Regions from separate parts of the Brevibacillus agri genome, predicted to be linked through region 1. Evidence: a T-box and tRNA genes for the amino acid it is inferred to sense, from the RefSeq annotation. Region 1 holds a T-box; the other holds one or more tRNA genes.
What was found. A T-box is a leader RNA that pairs with one kind of tRNA and senses whether it is charged. The one in region 1 lies ahead of BA6348_RS19850 (valine--tRNA ligase), so its partner is inferred to be a tRNA-Val.
Positions count from the first base shown of each region.

Region 2: it has a tRNA-Val gene. The T-box ahead of BA6348_RS19850 (valine--tRNA ligase) is inferred to sense a tRNA for this amino acid. The anticodon was not compared.

Region 1 is NZ_CP026363.1:4,032,011-4,042,896, reverse strand. It holds gene hemY (protoporphyrinogen oxidase) at 1-718, shown strand, start outside; gene BA6348_RS19885 (LysM peptidoglycan-binding domain-containing protein) at 894-2,360, shown strand; gene BA6348_RS19880 (hypothetical protein) at 2,375-3,373, shown strand; gene BA6348_RS19875 (protein kinase family protein) at 3,360-4,355, shown strand; gene BA6348_RS19870 (hypothetical protein) at 4,395-4,580, opposite strand; gene BA6348_RS19865 (PP2C family protein-serine/threonine phosphatase) at 4,765-6,573, shown strand; gene BA6348_RS19860 (ATP-binding protein) at 6,600-7,838, shown strand; gene BA6348_RS19855 (STAS domain-containing protein) at 7,946-8,296, shown strand; T-box leader at 8,330-8,569, shown strand; gene BA6348_RS19850 (valine--tRNA ligase) at 8,612-10,886, shown strand, end outside.
Region 2 is NZ_CP026363.1:2,281,820-2,292,705, forward strand. It holds gene BA6348_RS11430 (helix-turn-helix transcriptional regulator) at 1-1,148, opposite strand, end outside; gene BA6348_RS11435 (RtcB family protein) at 1,368-2,549, shown strand; gene BA6348_RS11440 (hypothetical protein) at 2,780-3,286, shown strand; gene thiM (hydroxyethylthiazole kinase) at 3,288-4,100, shown strand; gene BA6348_RS11455 (phospholipase A2 family protein) at 4,718-5,002, opposite strand; tRNA gene BA6348_RS11460 (tRNA-Ser) at 5,289-5,381, shown strand; tRNA gene BA6348_RS11465 (tRNA-Glu) at 5,386-5,459, shown strand; tRNA gene BA6348_RS11470 (tRNA-Val) at 5,561-5,636, shown strand; tRNA gene BA6348_RS11475 (tRNA-Leu) at 5,648-5,734, shown strand; gene BA6348_RS11480 (ATP-dependent nuclease) at 6,118-8,202, shown strand; gene BA6348_RS11485 (UvrD-helicase domain-containing protein) at 8,195-10,054, shown strand; partial or broken gene BA6348_RS11490 (IS3 family transposase) at 10,118-10,622, opposite strand.

The DNA of each region.
Region 1 (10,886 bases):
GCAGTCGCTCGTGGAAGGCATCGAAAAAAGCTTGCCTAGTGAAGTGTTGCAAAAAAACAGCGGGATAGCCAAGCTGGAAAAGCAGCCGAACGGCAAGTACACCCTCGTTTTGAAAAACGGCCAGGTGATCGAGACGGACGCTGTCTTGTTCACCGTGCCGCACGCGGTTTCGGAGCCTCTGCTCAGGCCGTACGCCAGCGTGCCTGCTCTGCCGACCGCCAAGCCGCACATGGTGGCGACGATTGCGATGGCATTTCCGGAGAGCGGGATCGAGCTGGGGATGGAAGGGACAGGCTTCATCGTGCCGCGGCACTCGGGCGCGACGATCACGGCGTGCACGTGGGCGCATCGCAAATGGCCGCACATGGCGCCGCCAAACAAAGCGCTCTTGCGCAGCTTTGTCGGAAGAGCGACAGAGCAATCGTTCATGCAGATGAGCGACGAGGAGATTTTGGAGGTCGTGCTGCGCGATTTGCGCAAGATCATGACGATTCGCCAGCAGCCCGAGTTTTACAGCGTGACGCGCCTGCAAAATGCGATTCCGTACGTAGTCGGCCATCAGGCGTGGGTGAAAGATGTGAAGCAGAAGTTGCAAACGAATTTGCCGGGGGTACTGGTGGCAGGCGCCTCCTACGACGGAGTGGGCGTGCCTGATTGTATCGCGCAAGGAAAAAAAGCCGTTTCGGAATTGATCGCATCTGTGCAACCGGGGAGATAACCCCGGTTTTTCCTTTTTTCGGTGCTAAACGGCTCGTCCTGTCCATATAGTATAGGGAAATGTCCTGCACTTGGTCGAGAAAAGGCGGGTTGCCTTGAGTATCGACCTTGGCGCAACAAGGCGTCGCCCAAAAAAAGCTTGGCGAAGCCAAGTTTTCGAAAAAGGAGGAGCACGAATGGCGTTACAGGATGGGCTGCTTTCGTTTGCCATCAAGGAGACCATTTTCCTCTCATCCGATAGAGCCGGAATCGGCGAATTGCAAGAGCTGGAATTGGTACCCGATGTAGAGGTTCTGGAAAACGACTCCTACGTCTCCATCACGGGCTGCTTGCAATTGGTAGGAAAATACGAGCCGATCAGGGAAGCCGCAGAAGCGAACAGCGGCGGGACGGAAACGCTGGTTGAGGCCTTCACTTTTCCGCCATTTCGCCAGGAAGTGTCGGAGGAGGCGCAATACGGCTGGGAGGAACAGATCGGCCATCGCATACCGTTGAACATCACCATTCCGTTGGACCGGATCGCGGAAATCGGCGACATTTATGCCATCGTGGACAGCTTTGACTACAAGCTGGAATCCCCGCATCAAATGTTGATTGACGCCGACCTGAAGATCATGGGGATACTGCTCGGCGACAGTCAGACACAGCCGGCTTCCGCCAACCAGGAGTCAGCGGAGGGGGCACAGGCCTGGGAGTATGCCCGTGTAGCGGACGAGACGCTGCAAGCGCACGCTGCGCCTTCTTCCTTGGACGAAATCGAGGAAAAGCTGAGCGCTTTGGAGGAGGAGCTGGAGCGGGAAGCATTGCCGGCGTCCTATGATTCGGCTGAATCGCCTTCCGTGTTCGACGCCCCTGCGATCGCCTACAACCAGCAGGAGGAGTACCAGCAGCAATACGGGGAAGTGCAGGAGCAGTACGGCGAGGTGCAGGAGGTGTCCAGGAGCGAATCGCAGCAGCCTTGGATCGCAAATCCGGCCGCCTACGGCTCAGATGCGCAGGCAGAGGCCCAGTATGATTCCCCGGCGTACGATGCGCTTGCCTATCGCGATATTCAGACGACAGAGCCTGTCAAAAGGCAGCCGGAAAAAGAAGAGCCGATTTTGGCGATTCACGAGCAGGACGATGTGGATTACGCTCAGGTCGCTACCGATCCAGCCGAGTCCGAGTCTCTCTACGAAGCGGAGCAGGTGCAGGAAGTGCATGCGGACGGCGAGGAAGAAGCGGCAGAGCCGGTAGTCGCGCAGCCGGAAGCGGTGGAGGAGACAGAGCTCAAGGTAGCCATCTCGGGCAAGGCATCCCGCGAAGAGCAGAGCAACGTCAACATTACGTCGATTTTCTCGCAGGCTACGCGCGCCAAGCAGGAAGCGCAGGCGATCGAGGCGGAATCCTCGTCCAGTTCCTCCCGGCAAAGCGCGTCCGTCAGCACCAGCCCGGCGACCGTGGAGGCGATGCAAAATCTCACTTCCTTTGTGCGGCGCAAGGAGGAGAGCACGAGCCAGTTGAAAATGTGCATCATCCAGCGCGACGAAACGCTGGAGCATATTTCCCAGAGATACCAACTGCCCGTTTCCAAAATCGTCGAAGTGAACAGGCTGGCTTCCGAGCAGGTTGTCGCGGGACAAATTTTGTACATCCCACAATAAAGGAGTGGGGGACCGTGGATAAGATCGATCTCTCCGAAGTGTGCCAGCATTATCGAGCGCGCGTGATCCGCATCACGCCGCTCGATGACTGCTATTTACTGGAGACTAACCGGGGCCCCAAGGAACTCCACGTCTGGCCGCGTGTGGATGTGATGCGCTGGTCGTTTGCCTGGCGCGAGCGATTGGCTCGTCAGGGGTTTCGCGCAGTGGAAAGGTTTATACGGACGCGAGACACCAAGCCGTTTCTGGTTGTGGGCAAGCGCGGTGTAACGATGACCGATCACGTCAGGCACATCGAAGCCTGCGAGCCTCGCGCCGAACTTGCCCGAAGCTGCGGCAGAGTCATCGGGATGATGCATCTGTCCCAGCAGGAGAGTCCGCTTCTCTCCGGCGCGGATTACTTGAAGCAGGAGCAGATCGCCGCCGACGCAAAGTGGACGCGGACCAAGGCTTTCGCCGAAGCGTTCCGCAGCAAGCACGGACGCGAGCCGGGAGAAAAAAGGTGGGTAGCCGAGCTGATGCAGCCGATGCTGCAGCGCATGGAGCGTTCCTCGGCCATGCTTTCGCATGAAAGCGTAGCGCCGGATACGGTCAGCGTGTCGCACCGGGAGTTGCAGCGGGACAATTGGGGCATGGTGAAGGGCGAGCTGTACTTGCGGGGCTTTTTTCGGCCAGCTTTGTCCGTGCAGCAGCGCGATGTGGCAAGCTTTTTGCGGGATCATTACTTGACGCACAAAGACATCGGCCAGATTGACGCCTTTTTGGACGGATACGAGGAGGTCAAGCCGCTCAGTTACGGAGACTATATTTTGCTGCTCGCCTTCATGGCTCGTCCGCGCGAGGTGTACAGAAGCATCGAAGCTTATACGAAGCGGGTTGCAGGCAAGGAAGAGGCTTCTGTCAAAGCGATTGAACAGGCTCTGCGCATCCAGGAGTCCGTCGACCAACTGCTGCAGCACATTGCCTACCGGGCAGAGCAATCGAGGAGGGAGGGAGTACATGAGCCGCTATGACGAGATCTACCCGTTGTTCCAGGAGTACGACATGTACGCGCAGAGCATCGAGCCGCTGAAGGAACCGAACGTGTACAAGGCGGCGACTCCCTATGGCTCCTACGTCTGCAAACGGTCCAATATGCCTGCCAAGCGGCTGGTTTTCGTAAGCGACATGCTGCGCCAGTTGCAGCAGCGCGGCTGGGACGGGGCGGTTCCGTTCACGTACACGAAGTTCGACGATCCGTTTGTTGCGCTCGGGGACTCGCTGTACTACGTGACGCCCTTTCAGCCGGGGAACGAGGAGTGGACCGAGCAGCCGCTGGCCTGGGCTACCCCGGCGATCGAGCGGCTCGCGGAGTTGCACCATCTGACGCAAAATTACCGCTTTGACGACCCGCGGCAGGTGGAGCCGCTGATCGACTCGCTATTAAACCGTTGGCAGTATTGGCAAAACCAGATGGAAAAAGCGGCGGAGGTAGCGGGAGGGCGGCAGTACCAGTCGCCGTTTGACCTGGTGTTTTTGGCCAACAAAGGGTTTATTACGGAGATGAGCCAGACGGCGACCGAGCTGTTGACGGACTGGAAGGAGCGGCACGAGACGCATGCGCATTTTCGCTTGTCGCTCATTCACGGCTATCCGCATCCGGCGCATATCGTGCCGGATCGCTTTGGCAAAGGAAAGCTGCTCAATTTTGACCGGGCCAGCTTCGATACGCCTGTGCGCGACCTCACACTGTTTTACCGGACGTATTTTCAACTGGCGGGAGATGAAGCAGGCGCCTCCCAGCTTTATCATCGCTACGCTGCCATCTTCCCGTTGCGGCCGGAAGAAATCGAGCTGTTGGCATCGTTTCTCTCGTACCCGGAACGGATCATGAGAGACATCGACATCTACTACCACAACCGCAGGGAGTGGAGCGAGCTGTACGCGGTGAAGCGCCTGGAAAAAGATATGGACCGCCTGATGCGTCTGCATCGCTGGGTCCAGCAAGCCTTTTAACGAGCAACGTCTCACAAGGTGGGGCGTTGCTTTTTGCATTTACAGCCACTCCAGGACGATGGCGACGTACAGCACGGCAAGCAGACCGAGCAGAATCACGTCAAACGAGGTGGGAAACAGGACGGTGCGGATGAACTGAAAAATCATCAAAGGGATCAGCACTTGTTTGCACCCGTATTTGATTCGCAGGTAGGTAGGGTTATACTTCCAGCGAAAATTCATCATCGGCATATCACCTCATTTCAGCATATGCGAGGCTTCCTGGGACAGTGCCTATATTTCCTCGGACAAAGGCCGGTTTCGCCCGAGGCGTATTTTCTCTACGCCAGTTGTGACACAGGTTTGAGAATGGGAGGAAACGGGAACGTATAGGGCAGGAAGGCCAGGACGAACTTGTAAAGGTGAGCAGATGATCTGGAAAATAGCACTCTACTTGTCAGGAATAGGTGCAGGTGTGTACTTGATTCGCTTATCCTACGGCTTGCAACGGCAAGCGCAGAGAGGGTTTGACCTGTCTTTGCTGCACGGCATCGGGCTGGTGGCCTGGGGGATCGGCAGCTTGCTCGTGCTGTCTTTTGCCTGGTGGGGCCACGGGCTGGGGGTGCCGGTCTGTACAGGGACGTATCTCGCAGGGATCATCTCGCTTGTCTTTTTGCTGCAGACGCACAGACGCTTGCGCCAAAAGACGGAGAGCGAAGGCGCACACGTGGAGTCGCAGCTTTTGCTGGACTGGCAGAGGATCACGCGGCAGCATACGGGGATGGTGCAGGTCATTCTGCTGGTCATAGCCGCGTCTTTGCTCGCGCTGCCCGAGATGCCGCTTTATGTTAAAGGGGGACTGGCGGTCGCCATAGCTTACATGAGTGTTCTTGCATACTTAAACAATCGGGACCATCACTATTTGATGACGGAGACATTGTCATCGGTGAGCACGCTCGAATCGAGGCTGACCCAGCAGCTCGCGCATTCCGAATGGATGAACCAGCAATTGTCGCTCGTCGGGGAACTGAAGCAAAGCTATGAGGGACTGTTGATTGCCAGCAACAAAATCAGCGTGAGCGACGTCCATTACGATAGCATTCACCAGTTGACCAGCGAGCTTGTCGACGCCTGGTTTGGCCAGATTCATACGCTCGTCTATTTGGGCATAAGCTGGGAGTCCGAGCAGGGGGATGTCTATTTTCACACCGAGCGCGGCAAAAGAGCCGATCGAGGTGCGGTTCAGTTTATCGAGGAGCGCATCGTCGTCTCGGAGCAATGGGACACGGCCAAAACGCCGCGGTACGTCAGGCTGGTGGCGCAAACCGCTATCGGCGAGCACGATATGGAGACAAAAGAGCTGGAGCAGTCCTTTTTTCAACTGCTGCTTGTGAACGTGAGAGGACTGATCTTGCGGTGTCTGCACGAACATCAGTCGACAGAGCTGAAGGAGCTGGAGCTGGGAATGGGCCTGGCCCGCCGAATCCAGTCGATGCTGATTCCAAAAGAGGAATGGCAAGTGAACGGCCTGCGCGCCAGGACGGTCTACGTGCCCGTCACCTACGTCGGGGGAGACTACATTGATTTTGTGCGCATCAATGAGCGCTACACCTGTTTTATCGTGGCAGACGTATCGGGACACGGCTTGCCCGCGAGCATCTGGGCGACGGGGATTCGGATTGCGGTTCGCGCCGTTTTGCAGACGAGCTGGTCACCCGATGAAATTTTGCAGCGGCTAAACCAGCTACTGTATGCCGATCTGGCGAAAACCCGCTCGTACATTACGATGCTTGTCGCGGTCTACGATGCGACCCGCCACGAGTTGCTGCTTGCCAGGGCGGGCCATCCGCAGCCGATCTATTTGTCCAGCACGCAAAAAAACGTCTTGCGCTGCCGGGGCGGGGTAGGACTAGGGCTTTTGTCCGATAGCACCTATCAACTGGAAGAAGTACCCTTATTAGAAGAAGGTATATTGCTACTATACACAGATGGATTGTTGGATACGGGAAGAAAAGACGTGCTGCGCAGCTCTCACGGCCTGCTCGAAGATCTTGCCGCCCTGCTGGACGAGCCAGGCAAAGAAGAGACGATGGAACGCGTCGAATCGTACCTGTGGGCGATGACGCGCCAAGGCCAGCAAACAGACGACATCTCCGTTTTGATTTTGCAGTTTCAATCCGGCTCTCATGCCGGACAACGAAGAAGTGAAACTCCCGCACTGATGGAGTACCCGAGCTGAAGCGCCCGTGAATAGGAGGATGAACGGTGATTCTGTGTGAACAGTGTCCGGACAATCCCGCTTGTCGCAACTGTCTTCTTGAGCTCCGTTCCGGCGGGTCTGCCCAAAAAGTGCTGCCGCCGCGCAAGGTGAAGGTGACGGAGCTTGCGACAATGGAAACAAGTCAAGCCCAATTGATAGCAGTCAGCCGGACAGCTATCGGCCTGCTTAGTTCGACCAAAAAGTTGCATGGACGCATGGAGGTCGAGCTCGCTTTCGATTTTCGCATTATCGGCAGCGGGCTGCAGGGAATCAACGGTGTTCCTTACTATGTCGTTGATATCGAGAAGGTTTTGCGCAAGGAAGAAGTGCTGGAACGGTTGCTTCTGGAAGAATTTCATACGTGGCATATGTGCAACGAGCTGAATCCTACAGACGTATTGCATAGTTATAAAGATCGGGATGACGAGCGAGGCCGTCTCATCAAGCAGGAGCTGCAGAAGCTGTCCATCCTGCGCCAGATCGAGACGATTTTCCTCTATCTGCTTGACGATGGCAAAGTGCGTCCGCTCGGCTCGAACCGTGCGGCCCCCGATGTCGAGGGGGAAATGCAGCGCCTGATTGGTGAGGCGACCGTCCACGGCAACTCCTTGCGGGAACAGATTGTCAGTCACGACGGGAAAAAAGTGTTTGAAATGTACGCGTCGATTTTGCCGGATCGCACCTGTGGGATCGCCCTGATTGACGTGACGGCTGCCATCGCGGAAGAACGCAGAAGAAAACGGCGCGAGTGGGAAATATACAGAGACATTCTCGGCGTGGTCACGGCAGGCAAGCTGCTGTTGCTAAGCGACGAGGAGCTGTTTTTTCTGCTGCGCGAGGGGCACAAATCGCTCGCGATGGACATTCAGGCGCCGGAGGATTTGGCTCTGCTCAGAAGGTCGTTCAAGCGCACGCTGGAGCCGCTGGGGTTTGTCGCCAAACGTTTTTTGCACTTTCTCGTCGCCGTCAACGAGGCGGCTTCGAACACGCTCAAGCACGGCAGCGGAGGAACGATCACGCTCTATATCGCCCACGATCAAGATTTGTGCCGGGTGGTCATCCACGACCAGGGCCAGGGCATTTTGCTCGAAGATTTGCCGCGGGCGACGTTGCAGCAAGGATTCTCGACGCGCAATTCGCTGGGAGCGGGCTTTCACGTCATGTTGCAATACTGTGACCGGATTTATTTGAGCAGCACGGCGGCTGGAACGAAGCTGATTTTGGAGTGTGCGCTGACAAGCTGATGAACATTGGAGAAAATACCAAATGTTTGCAAGTCGCGTGAAGCGGGTAACATGAGTGAGAGAGAACAAAATCAGCTACACCGATACCTATTGAGAGGAGTTTGAGCATGGACTACCGAGCAACAGAGACGAACGGACAGGCTACGCTGTTTTTCGCCGGAGAGCTGGACATGGCTGTGGGAGATCGAGTGGGTGAATTGCTCCAGCAGTACGGAGGGCGCAATCATTCCGTTACCGTCGATTTTCAAGGTGTATCCTTTGTAGATTCTTCCGGTATTGGAAGTCTGTATTTTACTACGAAAGAACTGCTTGCTTCTGGCAAACAGGTAGAGATTGTCAATGTCCGCGAAGAAATTTTGGATATTTTAAGCGTACTGGGCTTTACCGAGGCGCTGGGCATTACGGTGGGAAAAGTGGGCGAAACCGGGTTTGACGCGAAACAGCGTGATTGTATATAATAAGCAAAGGCAACGATACCACAATTACATATCGAATCAACGATGATCGGGAAGAGTAAGTCAGGAGCCCTTTGCAGAGAGGAGAATCAGATGCTGGAAGATTCTCTAAGGAGAGATGGACTGAAGGTCGCCCGGGAGTTGTTTTTGGTGAACACGATGTGTCTAGCCAAAAGCGGTTCGCAGCCGTTATCTTGTTTGAGGGAACATACGCTGGACTCTTCTTGCCGTATGTTAACAAAGGTGGTACCGCGAAATAATCCTTTCGTCCTTTGGATGAAGGGTTTTTTTATTTTTCCTAGAGGAGGAAGCCTACCCATGTCAACTCAGCCAACAACCGACATCGACCAATTGCTGCCGAAGAACTACGACCCGAAGGCAGCCGAAAGCAAATGGTATCCGTACTGGATCGAAAAGCAGTTTTTCAAGGCGGAACGCGACCCGGCGAAGCGTCCGTTCACCATCGTGATCCCGCCTCCGAACGTGACGGGCAAGCTGCACTTGGGCCATGCGCTCGATACGACGCTGCAAGACATCATCACCCGCGCAAAGCGGATGCAAGGCTACAGCACGCTGTTTTTGCCTGGGATGGACCACGCCGGGATCGCTACGCAAGCCCGCGTAGAAGCGACGCTGCGCGAAGAGGGCATCTCGCGTCACGACCTCGGCCGCGACAAGTTCATCGAAAAAGTATGGGAATGGAAGCACATTTACGCTTCGCACATCCGCGAGCAGTGGGAAAAGCTGGGTCTTGCGCTGGACTACTCCCGCGAGCGTTTTACGATGGATGAAGGCTTGTCCAAAGCTGTGCGCGAAGTATTCGTCCGCCTGTACGAAAAAGGGCTGATTTACCGCGGCAACCGCATCATCAACTGGGACCCGGCTGCCCGTACCGCCCTGTCTGATATCGAGGTCGTTTACAAGGAAGTAAAAGGCGCCCTGCACCATATGCGCTATCCGCTCGCTGACGGCACAGGCTACATCGAAGTGGCGACGACCCGTCCGGAAACGATGCTGGGCGATACGGCTGTCGCTGTCCATCCGGAAGACGAGCGCTACAAGCACCTGATCGGAAAAACCGTCATTTTGCCGATTGTCGGTCGCGAAATCCCGATTGTCGCGGATACGTACGTCGATCCAGAGTTCGGCTCCGGCGCGGTAAAAATCACGCCTGCGCACGATCCGAACGACTTCGAGCTGGGACTGCGCCACCAACTGCCGCAAATCGTCGTCATGGACGAGACTGGCACGATGAACGAGCAGGCAGGCATCTACAAAGGGCTGGACCGTTTTGCCTGCCGCAAGCAAATCATCAAAGACCTGACAGAGCAAGGCGTCATGTTCAAAATCGAGGAGCACATCCACCAGGTAGGCCACAGCGAGCGCAGCGACGCCGTTGTAGAGCCGTATTTGTCCACCCAGTGGTTCGTGAAAATGCAGCCATTGGCTGACCTCGCGCTTGCCAACGCCAACAGCGAAGACAGCGTCAAATTCGTTCCGGAGCGCTTCAAGACCAACTACCTGCGCTGGATCGAGAACATTCGCGACTGGTGCATTTCCCGCCAGCTCTGGTGGGGCCACCGCATTCCCGCCTGGTACTGCCAAGAGTGCGGCGAGACCGTCGTCTCGCGCGAAGATGTCACCGAATGTCCGAGCTGCCACAGCCACAAGCTGGAGCAGGACAACGACGTGCTCGATACCTGGTTCTCCTCTGGTCTGTGGCCGTTCTCCACGCTCGGCTGGCCGGAAGAGTCCGAGGACATGAAGTATTTCTATCCGACAAACGTCCTCGTAACCGGCTACGACATCATTTTCTTCTGGGTAGCGCGCATGATGTTCTCCGGTCTTGAGTTCACCGGAAAAAGCCCGTTTGAATCCGTGCTGATTCACGGCATTATCCGCGACTCCGAAGGCCGCAAAATGTCCAAGTCGCTCGGAAACGGCGTCGATCCGATGGAAGTGATCGAAAAATACGGCGCGGATGCCCTGCGCTTCACGCTGGCGACAGGCAACTCGCCAGGGAACGACCAGCGTTTTTACTGGGAAAAAGTCGAGGCGAACCGCAACTTCGCCAACAAGATTTGGAACGCCTCCCGCTTTGCCCTGATGAACCTGAGCGGATTTACGTACGACGACATTGATCTTAGCGGCGAGCTGTCGACGCCAGACAAGTGGATTCTCTCCCGTCTGCAAGCGACCATCGCTGACGTGACGCGCCTGTCCGACGCATTTGAGTTTGGCGAAGCGGGCCGCGTGCTGTACAACTTCATTTGGGATGACCTGTGCGACTGGTACATCGAGATGGCGAAGCTGCCGCTGTACGGCAGTGACGAAGCAGCGAAAAAGACGACGCAATCCGTGCTCGTGACGGTGCTCGACCAAACGCTCAAGCTGCTCCATCCGTTTATGCCGTTCATCACCGAGGAAATTTGGCAGGCGCTGCCGCACCAAGGCGAGAGCATTACCGTAGCACCTTGGCCGACGGTGAACGAACAATGGATTTTCACCGAGGCGGAGAGCGAGATGACCATGCTGATGGAAATTATCCGCAGCGTGCGCAACATTCGTGCGGAAGTAAACGTGCCGATGTCCA
Region 2 (10,886 bases), 1.8 Mb from region 1:
CTCGTCTCTTCCGTAATCACGCCCCACTGGCCCTGGGCCTCGACCCGTTCCTTGATGAACGAGTGCGGCGTCCCTTTGGGCTGGAAAAATTTCAGCCGGATCGTCACAGGCTCCCCCGTATCAATCAGCCAACTGTGTTGAATGCGCTCGTCTACGCGCGCCTGCATGCGCGAAAAAACGTCCGGCGCAGCCTGTCGGCCGAGAGCAAGCTGGGTGATCCCTTCCACCCGGTACTTTCGCAGCGGTCTTTTTTCGCTTTCCTGGGCGAGCAAATACCAGCGTCCGTACTGATGGTCAAACACGACCCGCAGCGGATATACATTCTGCGGCTTGCCCGAGGAGTCGCGCAGGAAGGCGGGGTTCGTGTTTTGCGAATCGTAAAATTTGCGCCGTTTGGGCGTGAAGTAGCAAAATTCCACCATTCTTTGCTCGGCGATCGCAGTGGCGAGCAGCAGCGCCTGATGCTCGTCGAGGATGCGGGACACAAAGTGGTACTTGTACAAAAAGACGGCCCAGTCCTCGCGCTCGAGCCGGGTGTCCAGGCAGCGCTTGACTTTATGGCGCAAAAGGTAGCCGGGCACAGCGGGGAGCTGGGTGTTGGCCATGACGTCGATAAAGTCATGCAGGTCCAACAGCTCGTCATCGGCGAGCGAATTCCACAGCTCCTGGTCAAAATGATAAACATAAGGCCGCGCGTCGCCGCTCTTTTTGATGACGGCCAGCTCTTCCAAGTATTTCAAGTCCTGGCGCAACGTTTTTTCGTCCGGCACTTCGCCCGTCGGAGTCGCGAGAAACGCGTCCAGCAGCTCCTTGATCGAGCGCGGCTGCTGGCTGAGCTGCTCGAGGATGCGGGACAGCCGCTCTACCTCCGATTCCTTGAGCGATTTGGCGTGGTAGAGGAACATCAAAAAATTGTCTGTCACAGCAAAGTAGGTGTAGCGAAGCTGCGCGTAGTAGCCTTTTTTCTCGCTATCTGTCACGTGCTGGTAGAGGGTGGACTGAATCTCCCTGAGCTTTTTCACGGTTTTGTCCAGCGTATGGACGGAAATGCCCAGCCGCTCCGCCAACTGCTGGCGGTTGTACGCCCCTGCGGTCAAAAACATCAGGCGCAGCAACTGCAATTCTTTGTCAAAGCCTTCTTTTGCCATCCGCATTCATCCTTATCTGTGCGGTAATTTCCAAATTAGTCCTCATATTACGAAAGCGGGGGAGCACAAGTCAAGACGTGGCGACGATTTTGCCAAAAATAGCGGGTCGTAATACTTTTGCCATGTTCAGCCATGGAAAAATCAGCGAAGATAGCAGCAAGAGAAAGCCGTCGCGTTGTCTGCTGGCGCGGCTCGGCAAGGAGAGGAGCAACAACGAAAATGAAAACGATCGATCACGGGAATTGCCATCGGGAAGTGCAGCTTGGCGCTGGCTCCGTTCACGTGTTTGCCAATGACGAAGTGTTTGCCACATTTGGGCAGCGCGTGTTCGAGATGGCGGAACATAACTTGCGCATCCCTCGCAATGTGTACTTTTCCTATACGCCGGATGCCCATGTCGGAATCGGGACGTGCATCGGGACGACGGCCGTCTGGAATATGCATGACGGGTTTGTGTCGCCCTCGATTGTCGGCTCGGATATCGGCTGCGGCATGCGCGTGCACCTGACGCCGCTGCATCGGGATGAGCTGAAAGACAAGCAATTGAAGCGCGAGCTGATTCAGGCGATTGAAACGTACGTGCCGACGACGGAGCGCGGGCAAACGAGCTACACCGATATTTCCCTCGAAGAAGTGGTGAAGCATGGCCTGAACGGCCTGCCTGCCGCGTATTTGGCGGAGCCGGCGGGCGAGCCGGGCGGGGTGAGCCGCTCCTTGACTCATGTGGAAAAGCATACATTTGCCTTCGATCACGCGGCGCTTGCGCACATCCCGGCCAAGTCGTGGCAAAGAGCGTGGGGACAGCTCGGCACGCTCGGCGGCGGGAATCATTTTATCGAAATCCAGTCGCTCGAAATCGCGGAGGACAACCGGGAGATCGCACAGGAATGGGGCTTGTTCGACGGGCAGGTCGTCATCATGATTCACTCCGGCTCCCGCGCCTGGGGCGCCATGCTCGGACGGGATTACACGAAAAGCTTCAAGGAAGCGATGTTCAAGTGGGGGATTGAAAATCCGGAGCCGAGCCTGGTCTACGCCCCGATTGATACAGAGGAAGGCAAGCGATATTTGAACCTGATGTACTCGGCCTTGAATTACGCGGTGGTGAACCGCCATCTGATCGGCTATGCGGTCGAGCGGGCTTTCCGGGACGTGCTGGGAAAAGACTTTTCCACGCCGGTCCTGTACGATTTGATGCACAATTACGCCTTGCAGGAATATCACCGCAACACGCCGATGCTCGTCCATCGCAAAGGGGCGACCAAAGCGCTTCCGGCTGGCCACTTCCAAAATCCGAAGGCGTACAAAGACGTGGATCAGATTATTGATTCCGTCGTGGGGGCAAAGCTGGCGACAGTCGTAGCCAAGTGCAAGCCGCTCGTCGCGATCAAAGGAGTATGAGCCGAGATGGTTTCCGCTGCCGGGCGGGAGCCATCTTTTGCTTTCCTTTTGGCAAAATAGGTTCGAATGTAACATAAATTGCACCGCTTCCCCAACCGATATGAGAAAAGAGACCAAATAGGGGAGATAGGGGAACAGCTATGGCTACATACTACTACTTCACCTGCCAAAAGTGCCGGACCCGGGGGGGAGTTTTCGGCGAACAACCTTGGGGGTGGGGGAACTTTGACATGATCGAGTCCTTTAAGTTCCTGGCTCATCACATTCGCACGTGCGGGGAGGAGCACATCCGCGTCATCTCGGAGGAAGTGGACGAATACATCGATCAGCTTCACGGAGAGTACAACACGTTCCTGGAGCAGACGAAGCATATTTTTCCGCACTCGAAGGATTGGGAGTTTCTCGACCGCTGGAAGTCGCTAAAAGTTGAGGAATTAAAGGAAAAATGGGTAGAGGAAAACCGGATTGCCCACCCGGATGACCGCTTGAAGATTTACGGCACGCTTGTGGAAGTGGAAGTTTTGCAAAGAAGGGCCGGACGCGTTTCCTTCCTGGCGACCGTGACGGACCGTGAGAAAACAGCGTGGAGGCTTTCTGCCACCATGCCCGAATTGCCTGCGCTCGAGCAATCCTATATCATCATAGGAGTAAGACAGGATCATCCGGAGCTGGGGGAGATTGTGGAAGTGTTCAAGATGATTCCCCAGTCTGCAGATACGAAAGAGAGGGATCGCTAGGATGAAGCTTGAGTCCATCGGCAAACTGCTGGAAACAGTACGAAAGCGCAATCCGCTGGTGCACAACATCACAAACGTCGTCGTGACCAACTTCACGGCCAACGGCTTGCTCGCCCTCGGCGCGTCACCTGTCATGGCCTACGCCGAGCAGGAAGTCGCTGATATGGCGAAAATCGCAGGGGCACTCGTCCTGAACATGGGAACGTTGAACGAACGCGAAGTAGAAGCGATGCTGATCGCCGGAAGCTCGGCCAACCGCCACCAGGTCCCGGTGCTGTTTGACCCGGTAGGCGCAGGCGCAACCCCGTACCGCACGGAAACCGCGCAAAAAATCGTGCGCGAGCTGGACGTGACCCTCATTCGCGGAAACGCGGCAGAGATTGCCAACGTCATCGGAGAGGCGTGGGAGATCAAAGGCGTGGACGCAGGCGAGGCGGGCGGAGACGTCGCAACGCTGGCAAAAGCGGCGGCGCAAAAGCTGAAAACGGTCGTGGCGATTACCGGAAAGGTCGACGTCATTGCCGACGGCAGCCGGGTGTACGCAATCCATAACGGCCATCCGATCTTGACCAAAGTGACAGGCACGGGCTGCTTGCTGACTTCCGTGATGGGCGCATTTGCCGCTGTGGAAAAAGACACGCTGTTAGCCGGAGCCGCCGCGCTCGTCACATACGGTGTCGCCGCCCAGCTCGCCGCGCAAAAGACGGCCGACGAAGGGCCGGGCAGCTTCCAGATTCAGTTTTTGAATGCCCTGTCCGCCGTGACCGCCGACGATGTGCACCGCCTGGGGGTTATCGAGCAGGTGGGGCTGTAGGCGAAAAGCGTGTAGGCGTGCAGGCATCTGTCCGTGCGATTTGCGGCAGCCTGTCGTTGTTGGGGGAGAGGGGATTCCTCCTGTTCCAGTTAAAATTTCTTCGTATTTAAGAAGAAAGCGGAACTAGCAGGCTTTTGTACAGAGCGGCCCGCTACTCGCAAGCCGCCACTCCGTTGCTTCGCTTTGCCATGCGCGGTTTGCATGGCTTTTTTGTACCGTAAAAAATCCCCTGGTTGCCCAGGGGACGAAAATGATCGTGGCTATATGGCTAGGATTAGGATAGGTAAGTTAGGGCGTAGCTGTAGTTTCGCAGCGTATAGGATAACAGCTTCTTCTGGTGCTCCGAGAGCGCGAGGAATACAAATTCTACTTGATCATTTTCAAACGGGCGGACATAAAAGCAGGAAATTCCATGACAAATAATTTCTTTCTTTAACGTCAGTGCTGCACTGGCATCGGTTCGTATATGCACTTCCACGGCCTTGTACCCTCCTTGGACATTCACTAGAGTACCAAAAAAAGCCAAAGGAAAAACACGGGAGTTATGGCAGATTCATGTCCAAGGTGTTACCATTTTTTGTATGAAGAATGACAATCGTGACAATTCGCAAAACAGCCTATTTCAAGTCGTCCGGAATGCATTTGGAGCGGGAAAAATAGGCGGAAATCATCGCGGCCACCCTGCCCTTTTCCGTGTTCATGTCGATTTTGTTTTGCAAGCAGCGCAAAAGCTCCTGGTCGCAGCTACAGGAAAAATAGCCGCGCTTTTGATAGCAGCGGTCGTGCTTTTTGCAGCAGCGGTCGATATCGTCAATCGGGGCGCCCGGCCCCGAACAGCCCGGGCCGCACCAGTTTCCGTACAAACAAGGAATCCGACCTGCCCGCCGTCTTCTTCTGCCCACCAGCCATCACTCCGCATCGTCAATGATTATTGGTAGCATATTGGAAAAGCGGGGAAGTTGCTTTAGGCAATTTCCACGAAAATTGACGCAAAAACTTGCGAGGCAGAGCGGAGAGAGGGTGGTGTCATGGCGGTCGCTGCCAGGACGAGAACGCCAGCGGGGAGCCGCTTCGTTTTCACAGATTTGCACGCAGAAAAACTTTTAAAATACTCCTTGAAATCGGCTGCTAGATATGATAGATTAGTTCTTGCCCGAGCGATATGCGAACAGGGCAAGCGGAAAATTTGGATGGATGTCCGAGCGGCCGAAGGAGCACGATTGGAAATCGTGTAGGCGGGGTCGACCCGTCTCGTGGGTTCAAATCCCACTCCATCCGCCATCATGGCCCGTTGGTGAAGCGGTTTAACACAGCAGCCTTTCACGCTGTCATACAGGGGTTCGAATCCCCTACGGGTCACCTAGTTCCCCCACAAAGCGAAGTGGATGCGTTGTAACAACGCCGAGTACTTTGCGGGGCCCCAACAACTGGTTGGAACCCGACTTTTGTCGGGGAAGAGTGGAGGCTTAGCTCAGCCGGGAGAGCATCTGCCTTACAAGCAGAGGGTCGGCGGTTCGATCCCGTCAGCCTCCACCATTTTCATATTTGCGGTCGTGGCGGAATTGGCAGACGCGCTAGATTCAGGTTCTAGTGGTGGCAACACCGTGGAGGTTCAAGTCCTCTCGACCGCACCAATTTAAAAAATGAACGAGCTCTTGAATTTGTCCTTGCGACGCTTCAAGAGCTTTTTGTATTCTTGGGATTTGTAGTTTGTTGCTCATGGTTTGAGCTGATTAAGATGCAGTCCTTTTCACATCATCACTCCTCGATATCAGAGCATAAACAAAAAGGTGCCGTCTAATAAGTGAGCTCTAGCTCATTTTGAGACAGTTTACCGATAAAATAATGCTGGTTTGAAAAAAGGCAGCGTGTGGGAGGCTATCCCCGCGCTGCTATTGCAATTTTTTACAGAATTCACCATAAGTTTTGAAGGGAGTGGGTATATAGATGTAGAATTATGAAGTGATATGTAGTGCTAACGTCTAATTTTAGGTCGAATAGAAGAGGGGGTCGCACTATGTTTTTGCGACAGCTAAATATTTGGAACTTTAGAAAATACGGCGTATCTGTGCAGGATAGTAAATTACCAGGACTGGTTGTTCCGTTTAATGAAAGTTTTAACTTACTTATAGGGGAAAATGATTCGGGAAAAACGGCAATAGTTGATGCCATCAAAATGACATTAGGAACCTCAAGTGAAGATTCATTTCGTATATCTGAAAGTGACTTTCATGTTGATAAAGACGGGAATACGGCTCAGGAGATCAAGATCGAATGTATTTTTTCAGGATTATCGGAGAAAGAAGCGGGAATATTCTTGGAATGGCTTACTTTTGATAAAGATGGAAAATATGAACTACAAGTCAGAATGACAGCAAAAAAAGTGAAGAATGATTTACTTTTCAGTGAAAGAATAGAAAGAACAGTTAAAGCTGGTCCAGAAAATGCTTCTAGTAAACTTGAGGGACTTGCACGAGAGCTACTTAAATCAACATATCTCAAGCCACTTAGAGATGCTGAAAATGAACTTAAACCAGGTGTAAGATCTAGACTTGCTCAAATTTTAAAAAATCATCGAGCTTTTCGGAAGAATAATTCGTTAGAGAGGCACCCCTTAGAGATTGCGTTTCAAGAGGCTAATGATAAAGTCGAAGAGTTCTTTGATCTGCCCTACTCAGATGGTGAAGATAAAACGATAAAATCTGAATTAACAGCTTATCTGGATAGTTTTTTCCATGAACCAATGAATGGTGAAGAGAAACATGAATCTAAGTTCAAAATAACCCCAGTTAAACTAAATGAAATTCTAAAGAAATTAAGTCTACTGCTTGAGGATGTTCCATCAGGATTAGGTAGTCTGAATCTTTTATTTATAGCTGCTGAGCTTTTACTTCATGATGATGCACTTTCTATTGGACCCAATATTACTTTAATCGAGGAAATTGAAGCCCATCTTCATCCTCAAGCGCAATTAAGATTAATTAAATATTTACAGAAAAATAGGTCAGAGGGCGCGACAGGGGGGCAATTTATTTTAACTACCCATAGTACAACATTAGCAGCATCTACAAAGCTCGAACATATAATATTAGTACACGATGGAACGGCATATCCAATGAATGGAGAAAATACGAAACTTGAGTTGGAAGATTATAAATTTCTTGAGCGGTTTCTAGACTCGACTAAAGCTAATTTGTTTTTCGCAAAGGGCGTCATCTTTGTCGAGGGTGATGCAGAAAATTTATTAGTGCCTGCAATTGCTGAACTAATTGGACGACCATTACATAAATATGGAGTGTCCATTGTAAATATAGGAAATACTGCGTTTAACCGATATGTGAACATTTATTCTCGATCAGAAAAATGGTTGAATGATTTTCCTCAATTAAAGGTTCCAGTTGCTGTTATTACTGATGTGGATATAAAGCCAATGCCGTATTATCATGATTCTGACGAAAACACCATTAAAGCAATTTACGTTATTAGAGATGAACATTTGCCTTTTATTGCTGGAAAAATGAATGTAGAAAAAGAAGATATTATTTCCCTCGTTCTTCAATCTTTTAGTACCAAGAAGGCTTTAACCGCAACTTTGGAAATGTATTCTACTGAGTTGTCGAACGGCGATATAAATGAAATTGCTGATTTAACTAAAGAAGATTTGTCACAAGAGACTATTGATTCCCTTAGAGAAAGTAGAGCGCTTTCATTAAGAACGGAGTATGGTAATAATGAAAATATTCAAGTTTTCGTTGCGGCTAATTGGACTTTAGAATACGAGATAGCTATGAGCTCTCTTAGAAACGAATTATTGGATGCAATCCATAACGTTAAATATAAAAATCCTAGTAGCGTAGCTAATTTGAAGAAATTAGTAGATATAAAGCAAAAGATTGAAGGTCTTAGCTTTAGAGAAGCAGCAGCGTATGAAATATATAAGCCTTTACTTGAGAAAAAAGTATCAAAAGCGTCTGTAGCACAACAGCTAGCCTTATTGCTTCATGAAAATGAAAGTGCTAGGGAAAGAGTAATTCAAGATGAATATCTTAAGTATTTGCGGGAGGCTATTTACCATGTAACTGGAGGACCAAGCAATGATTGAAATTACTGTCGAAGATATTAAAAATGTAGAAACAGCTCTTCTAGGACAAACTAAATGGTTCTCACAAGAACAAAGAAGTATTATAGCATACGGTCAATCCGGTGATGTTGTAGCGTGTCCAGGAAGCGGGAAAACTACTGTCTTAATTGCAAAAATTGCAATTTTGATGAAGAAAATAAAGGAAGCTGGCTTAGATTATGGTATATGTGTAATTACATATACAAATGTCGGTGTTGAAGAAATTTTAGTTAAGTTAAAACAATTAGGTATTAATGACGTTTCATACCCGCATTTTATTGGAACGATCCATGAATTTTTTAATTACTTCTTTGCTCTAAAAGCTTATTCTACCCTTTTTAATCGAGAGCGCTTTTTTTTCATTGAAAACGAAGAGTACAAAGGTTACTTTTCTAGCTTTTTTGAAAAACATAAACCAGCTTGGTGGTCATTTGAGGCACCTACTTCTGCTGTTGAAGGAACAAAATTATCAATTAATAATAATGGGGAGATTTCGTTAATAGGATTTGAAGATAAGAAGTATCACAGCGAGCTTCGGGAAACCTTTAAGGAAATGTTTCTTTCAGGCTATTTAAGACATAGTGATACAATAGCACTCTCTAAGTGGTATATCGAAAATAATAAAACGAAATTAAGCCAAGCATTTCAAGCGAGATTTAAATATTTTTTTATGGATGAAACACAAGATACAAGTATTGATCAATATCAACTTATAACAAAGTTACTTGAAGGGAATAAAGAAACAGTGATACAGCGTTACGGCGATCCATATCAAGCTCTATATAATTTGTATTTTGGCGAGCCTGACGCTTGGGAGCCTCCAGTAGAAGAACGTATAGAAATAGCTACGAGTAATAGATTTGGAGAAAATATCGCTAAAATATTAAGGACTACCTGTATTGAAAGATATGCTCATCTAAAAGGAAGCGAGCTTGTTCCCTCTTTAGAACCTCATATACTTCTATATGATAATCAGGCAGAGGTGTTGGAAGCATATGCGCGGCTGCTGAAGTTATATGGGTTACCATTAAGCGATAAGAAGGTTTATGCAATTGCTCAACACCATGAAGCTGTTGGACATTATCACCAAGGATATCAAAGAGCAAAAAGTGACGGTCAGAGGAAATCAAATTTTGCTGATTGTTTAAATCAATTATATAAAGTGATGTCAAAAACATTAAGAAAGAAAAATCCCACCAATCGCTTGAAGTATGCTTCAAATAGATTGAATGATTTGCTTAATAACGAATTCCCTTCAGCACATAATGATTTAAGAAGCATCTTTTCTAGGATTATTAGACAAGTTTATTTATGCCATGAATACAGTTCAGAACTTGAGTTATTTCATTTGTTATATAGAAAAATCTTAACAGAAGATTTTCAATTAGCTTTAGAAGATGAAGATACCAAGGCTGATGTCGAAAGTATTAATAACTTTATAATTAAAATGTTTACGGTTGAGACTCAAACTGAAATTGTAGACAGTAATAGTTTTAAACATCAGGATGTGTTAATTCATTTAAATACCATACACGGTGTTAAAGGAGAAACGCATTTATCTACTTTGTTATTAGAGTCAACTATTAGGGCAGATTATTCTGATTTAGTTGATATCATGCCTTTTTTGCTAGGAAGTCATGACGAAGATCTAACAAAAGTTATAAAAATTAAGGATACACTTAAATTAGCATATGTTGCCTTAAGTAGGCCTACGCACTTTGCAGGTATAGCAATTAATGAGGAGCACATAAGTCAAGAGGACATTCTGATTGCACAGCGACATGGATGGAAAGTTCTAAAAGTCGGTGAACTAATTGTTGACAATAGTGAATAGGTGAAAAAGTAAAAAAGAGAACCAATTACTTGAAGTGACCCCAAAAAGTTAGACACAATTTAGTTAAGATGCTTCTAGTACATGAGTCCGGTATTGTACCGGGCTCATGCCTTTTAATTTGGCTTTAATCTTTTTGTGATTGAATTACTTGGATGTATTTTTTTAACTCTTCTTTGAATTGTTCCATACTCTCAAATTCTTGCGTATATAGGAATTCAGATTTTAAAATGCCAAAGAAGTACTCCATAACGGCATTGTCATAACAATTCCCCTTATTAGACATGCTTTGTGTAATCCCACGTTCCGCTAACGCTTGTCGATACTGGCGCATTTGGTAATGCCAGCCCTGATCGGAATGAATGAGTAGGGTATCCCTTTCATCCAAATGTTCAAATTCTCTTTCAAGCATTGTAGAGACAAGAGAATAGACGGGACGTGATGCGAGAGAATACACAATAATTTCCCCAGTGAATAAATCTAACATCGGTGATAAGTAGGGCTTGCTGAACGAATGAGAAATATACAAGAAATCATGAATAATATGCAGATTTGGTTCCAAAACAGCAAAGTCAGAGTCTGAATGGCATATCAGTAGTATAAAATACTGTTTTTCCGATCCATTTTGAACGTTTCGTGTGCCTCTTGATTGAACGAAATTCTTACTGGTGCAAGGTTTTTCAAAGAATTCCTGCAAAAACCTTGCACTTGGTTATAAATCCAGATTTTCCGCAGTTTTCTTTGATTATTTCACGATTCCTCGCGTTTATGCATTGTTCAGCAAGCCCTAAGTACAACTTTTCACCAAATAATTTAAGCGCTGTAATGTCCGTAA